Regions from separate parts of the Thalassotalea psychrophila genome, predicted to be linked through region 2. Evidence: predicted binding sites of a transcription regulator. Region 2 holds the regulator's gene; the other holds the start of a gene.
What was found. The regulator FNR, encoded in region 2, switches genes on or off when oxygen is low (the NO sensors DNR and NnrR bind a similar motif). The targets are predictions, from matches to a motif close to TTGATCTAGATCAA.
Positions count from the first base shown of each region.

Region 1: RGQ13_RS00365 (TraR/DksA family transcriptional regulator) is a predicted target of FNR. The motif match lies at 1,567-1,580, and genes of this name have one in related genera.

Region 1 covers NZ_CP134145.1:90,812-94,020, forward strand. The annotation lists gene RGQ13_RS00355 (EamA family transporter) at 1-842, shown strand, start outside; gene RGQ13_RS00360 (YdcH family protein) at 899-1,162, opposite strand; gene RGQ13_RS00365 (TraR/DksA family transcriptional regulator) at 1,185-1,460, opposite strand; gene RGQ13_RS00370 (GFA family protein) at 1,705-2,121, opposite strand; gene RGQ13_RS00375 (VF530 family protein) at 2,124-2,348, opposite strand; gene RGQ13_RS00380 (glutathione peroxidase) at 2,645-3,209, opposite strand, start outside.
Region 2 covers NZ_CP134145.1:2,233,714-2,236,922, forward strand. The annotation lists gene ttcA (tRNA 2-thiocytidine(32) synthetase TtcA) at 1-169, opposite strand, end outside; gene uspE (universal stress protein UspE) at 275-1,195, opposite strand; gene fnr (fumarate/nitrate reduction transcriptional regulator Fnr) at 1,359-2,081, opposite strand; gene RGQ13_RS09065 (sulfite exporter TauE/SafE family protein) at 2,124-2,792, opposite strand; gene ccoS (cbb3-type cytochrome oxidase assembly protein CcoS) at 2,799-3,002, opposite strand; gene RGQ13_RS09075 (heavy metal translocating P-type ATPase) at 3,010-3,209, opposite strand, start outside.

The sequences.
Region 1 (3,209 bases), 2.1 Mb from region 2:
TTGTAGTGTCGATAGTTTGGGCCTTCTCTTTTGGTTTAATTAAAGGACAATTAACAGGTATTCAACCGGAAGTAGTCGCTAGTATTCGCTTACTGTTATGTGTTGTAAGTTTTCTACCATGTTTGCTGTTTTTGAAATCATTTAAGCCTAATAGTAAATTGATGCTATTAGGGGCTTTGCAATTTGGCGTAATGTATCTCGCTTATATTCAATCTTATCAATACCTTCCTGGTTATCTAGTGGCAGTATTTACCATATTTACGCCTATGTATGTGTTGTTAGTTAATGCTGTTATTAATAAATACTTTAATATGAAACATTTATTACCAGTGTTGATCTCAATTGTTGGTGCTAGCGTTATTGTATTTAAATCTCCACAACAAGCTGAATTTATTACCGGTTTTTTATTACTACAACTTGCTAATATTGCTTTTGCCATTGGCCAGGTAAGTTATAAGCATGTAGCTAAAGATCAGCCCGATAGTGAGAACATGCTTTGGATGTATATTGGCGCAGCATTGTTGGCCAGTACTTATACTGTGATCAATGTTGATTTAAGTCAGGTAAATATTGCAGCTAAGCAGTGGTGGGCTCTTATTTATCTTGGCGTAATATCTTCAGGTTTGTGTTTCTATTTTTGGAATAAAGGAAGCAAGCAGGTAAATACCCCTACCTTGGCGGTAATGAATAACGGTTATGTACCATTAGCGGTGATTTTTGCCATTACATTCTTTGCCGAAAGTGCCGATTATATGCGCTTATCAATTGGCGGCGCACTGATCGGCTTAAGTGTGTATTTAGCGTATTCAATGCAGAAAAAACCAGTTAAAATCAATACATAAAAAATGCGCAGAAAGCGCATTTGATCAAACTTTATATAAAACTCTAGTGCAGCTAATTAAATAGATTGTGCTTGTTTAGCTTGATGCTTTTTTAACATCAAAAATAATTCATCTTTATGATTAAGACGGTTCATTTTAAGTTCATCTAAATATGTATCTGAAGTGTTTTCTACACCTTCTTCAATGCGAATAACTTCATGATCAAGTTCGTGATATTTTTTAAAAACTTTCGCAAAATGATTGTCATTCATTTTTAAGCTGCGGATCTCATCTTTAAATTCTGGAAATTCATGATGTAAATCGTGTTTATGTATGTTCATTATATCTTCCTGATTTTTTATGTTAGTACTTAATTTCTAAATTTTCACTGCACACAAAGCAGTGTTTGCTATATGGCAAAGCTTCTAAACGTTCATTGGAAATTAGTTTGCCACACTCAATACAAATGCCGTATTGTTCTGTTTGTAGCATTGCCAGTGTTTGTTTGATTCTTTGTAGCTCTTGCAACGTTTGTTGATGGATTTCATCAACACCTTCATCATTTTCAATATCCGCTAAGCGCTTACTTAATTCATTTTGCTTCGCTATTAATGAGACTTTTAGTTTCTCAACAATCATTGCCGTTTTCCTTATTTTGTTAATAGATCTCGGATGATGAGTGCTGAGCAAGTGCAGTTAATCACGAGTTAAGGTTGCTAGATTAGCGTGTATAGAAAACTACAATTTGATCTGGCTCAAAAATACTACAGTTGATTTAAAGCCGATGTACGCTAGATAGGGAGAGTGAGGAGATGTGCTCATTTTGATAAGAAATCTCAGTAAATGAGCACGATTATGTATCGGTTGATAGATGCAAGAAAGGTTATTTCGGGCCTTGTTCAAACTTTGGTAGTTGCTCAAAGCTTGTATGCCAATTAGGTGTTTCAGCGCAAAAAATATTTTGTGTAGGTTTTAGCTCAATCTCATCATCTAAGGTACCAACCGGCAGAACATAGAGTTGTTCTGTTTGCGTAAGCCAAGGCATAGTTGAACCACAGTTTTTACAAAAACTGGTGGCAAAGTATTTTGCATCCGGTACGGTATAGCGGCCAAGTGAGTCTTCTCCACTGAGCCAAGTAAACTGCGTTAAAGGTACAAAAATATTTGGTGCAAAGCCACTGCCGGTAACCTTGCGGCAACGGGAACAATGGCAGTATTGAAACATCTTTAATGGTTCACTTACTTGATAACGTACTTGCCCGCATAAGCAACTGCCTTGGTAACACTTAGCTTCACTCATTTTTACTCCAACTGATGTTTGTTTTTAATATAAAGTTGCTCAACTTTTTCGCGCGCCCAAGGCGTTTTACGTAAAAATTTCAAACTCGACTTAATGCTTGGATCAGTAGTGAAACATTTTATTTTGATTAACTTCCCAAGCTCAGCAAAACCAAAATGCTGTTCAAGATCTGTGACGATTTTTTGCAAGGTAACCCCATGTAAAGGGTTGTAAGGTTGATTGTCCATAGTGCTTTGAATTGATGGTTAATATGTAAATAGTAGCATTAAATAGTCATGATTTTCGTTAGTTTTAATACTGTTTAATGAAGTAAAACAAAAAATTGCTCCTCGATAACTGCTCCTGCGTTATTCTAACTACATACATCCTTGTATTAGTGCTTTTTGTCATATAGGCCATCCCTGGCCAAAAAAAGCCCCTATTAGAATTCTAAAAGGGGCTGAAAGTTGCAATAAGAAAGGAAGAGTCTTACCGCTTTTTCAAAGTGCGCGAGCACAATTTGTTTGGCAGATACTTACATAAACTAAGCTTTTAAATAAGCAGCAAGGCCTTCGCTGCTGCCAATATGGTTATTGTCAATAAATACCTGTGGCACTGTGTCATTACCGGTAATTGCTTTTAATGAGGTTAAGCTTGCGTCTTTGCCTAATTCGATTTCTTCAAAGCTGTAGCCGTTGTCGGTTAACAACTGTTTTGCTTTTGAACAAAACTGACAACCAGGTTTTGTGAAGATACTTACTGCTTGTGGTTTTTTAGCATTCGGGTTGATGTAATCAAGCATGGTATCGGCATCTGAAACTTCAAACGGGTCGCCTGGAACGTTAGGTTCGATAAACATTTTTTCAACAACGCCATCTTTAACTAGCATAGAGTATCTCCAGCTGCGCTTGCCAAAACCTATGTCTGACTTATCCACTAACATGCCCATGCCATCAGTGAACTCACCATTACCATCAGGAATTAACGTTACGTTAGCGCTTTCTTGATCTACAGCCCATGCGTTCATAACAAAGGTATCGTTTACTGATAAACAAACTATGTCGTCAACGCCGTTTTCTTTAAACGTTTTAGCCAATTCGTTATAACGC
Region 2 (3,209 bases):
CACCACCAGATAAACACACCATAACCTTGTCACCATCTTCAATCATGTTGTAATCACTGATAGCTTTACCGACGTGATGGCGAAAACGTTTTTCAAGTTTTGCTTGCTGCTGCTTGGCAATTTTAACGTCAGTTTCGTTTAATAACTGATTGGGAGTCTGTAGTGACATGTTGCGTACCGTTTAGTTAACTTTAGGCGCGCATTATACCTAAGCTCCATTATCCTTAAAAGCTTTAATAAAAGCGTATATAAGGATTATTAAAGCTAAATAGTATTATTTAAGGAAAGGCGATTGGTAGCCGTCAGGCTTTAATGCCAATAAATCACAGTTGAGCCTGTCTATTACATGTTCTGCTGTATTACCAATAAGTACAGCAGACAGACCTGTACGGCCAATTGTGCCTAAAATCACTAATTCAGCATCTATTTGTTTAGCGACCTTTTCAATAACATCTTCTGGTAGACCTTCTTCAACGTGTAAATACTGCTCGGCCATGTCAAATTTGTCACCATGTGCTTTCATTACATCCACATGGTGCTGTTTCATTGCATCATTATATTCATTGGCATCAAACTCTGGAATTTCTATAGCAATGTTTATTGGTGTACCTGGATATGAATTAACAAAATGCACATCCGCATTTATCAGTTCAGCTAGATTGATTGCTTCTTCAGAAATTTTGTTATTCAACGATTGATGCTCTTCTTCTTCGCTGCCAGCATTCACAGCAGCTAAGATGTGGCCGTTATCAGGCCATGTATGTTCTTTTACTAACAGCAATGGTACCCAACACTTACGAATAAGATGCCAGTCGGTAGGAGTAAATATTACTGATTGTAAGGTAGGGTGTGCGTGTGTGCTTTTAATGACAACATCAAAATTATTATCTCTTACTTCAGCTAAAATAGCTTCAAAAGGTCGATTATGCCAAATAACCTTCGTTTGAATATCACAATCAAAATCTTCAATTAAATCAGTTAACCAATTTTCTCTACCTTTAACCACAGTTTCACGCATAGCTTCACGTTCTTCACCAGATAGCATTGTAGTCATTTCATAGGAAAAATCATAAATAGATAAAAAGGCGGTGACTTTAGCTCCGGAATGTTTAGCTAAGGTACATGCCCTTGCTAATGCTTTTTGTTCTTCCGTTGTAGGGTCAATAACGACTAATATATTCTGATAACTTTCCATACGTTCACCAATATAAAAATAATTAAGCTGATATAAGCTTAATATGATCTGGCGATTGTTACAAATATGTTATTAAAATTTATTGGAAGTTTATTAATACGTTGATTTAAATCAAAAAATCTATTTGGTATAAATCAACGCATAAATAGGTAGGTAGATGGGATTACTTGGTATAACCGGCCAGCTCAAATAAGCCGTCTTTATCTAGAATTGTAATGAATTTATTCTCGACCTTGATCAAGCCTTCTTTTTGAAAGCGTGTCATTAAACGAGAAATTGTTTCAATGGTTAAACCAATATAGTTACCAATTTCACTACGAGTCATTGGTAAGTTAAATTCAACTGAAGATAAATGACGATTACCTAACCTACGGCCATAGTTAGCAAGAAACGTTGCTAACTTCTCTTCAGCATTTTTTCGATTTAATAACAGCAACATTTCACTATTACATTGTATTTCATTACTCATTAAGCTCATCATCTGAGCTTTAAGTTTAGGGATTTTGCTTGATAGAGTATCAAGTACTTCAAAAGGTATTTCACATACCATTGATGTTTCTAATGCTTTAGCAAAGCTAGGATGGCTCTTCAGTGAAAGGGCGTCAAATCCCATTAAATCACCGGCTAAATGAAAACCAGTAATTTGCTCTTCACCTTGCTCAGAAATAATAAATGTTTTAAACGTACCTGATCTAATTGCATAAAGGGTTTGCAATTGTTCGCCCGCTTTAAAGATTTGGGTGTTTTTTTGAATTGGTTTTTTGCGTTGAATAATATCATCAAGTAAGTTCAACTCTGTTTCATTTAAACTAAATGGTAAACAAAGTTCACTGATACTACAGTTCTGACATTTAATGTTATTTGCAATAGGTATTATTTGCGGCATATTTCTTTACAATCTACTTCCAATGTTAATAGCGGAAGGGTACTAGAATATTTGTTCTAGAGCAATAAATAACGAGTATGAACCGTAAAAAATAAGTAAAATAGCTGTTAATTTACGAATTTGATCAGAGCGTAACATTTGGGTTACAAATTTGAAGCCAGATGCCAAAGTAAGCAAAGCAGGTAATGTACCTAAGCCAAAAGCTAACATGATTAATGCACCGTTGTACCAAGAAGCGCTAGCGATAGACCAAGTTAGCGTTGAGTAAACTAATCCACACGGTAACCATCCCCATACCATCCCCAAAAATAATGACTGTTTTACATTAGTTACCGGTATAAACTTTTTGCTTAGTGGCTGTAAATATTTCCATAGAACTTTACCTATATTTTCAACCTTTGCTAATGCAAATGACCATTTAGCAATATAAAGCCCTAAAAATATCACAAATAATGCGGCTATAACCTTTAACCATAATATAGGAAAACCAAGTGATTTAGCCGCTAACGAACCCGTAAAACCAGCAATAGCACCAGCAACTGCATAAGAGAATATACGGCCAAAGTTGTACGCTAAAATAAGGGGGATATTGGCTTTAGATTTGTCTGCGATTGATGCAGTAAGCATTGTCGTAATGCCTCCACACATGGCAACGCAATGGCCTGCGCCGGCAATGCCAATGAAAAATGCGGATAAAAAATCTAATTCCATAGAATGTTAATGATCAACTTTGTTTGATTTATCATCATTAGGTGATGAGGGTTTACTTTGTTCGATATTTGCATCATCGTCAAACAAAATACTCATCCCTTGCTTTTCTAAATCGTCAAATTGTTCTGTTTTAACTGCCCAAAAAAATAGATAAATTGCAATAGCCGTAAAAATGATAGCAATAGGAATAAGGATATAAATAACGCTCATGGTATATCTACTTTAATAATCTTAATGAATTGGTCACAACAATAATTGAACTTGCTGACATGCCTAATACTGCCATATATGGGGTAATAAAACCACAAACAGCAAGTGGTAAAATAATGGCGTTGTAAGCCAATGCCCAGGCAAAATTTTGTTTTACGATATTAGAGGTTTTCTTCGCTATTTGTTTAAGCCTTAATAGACTTGATA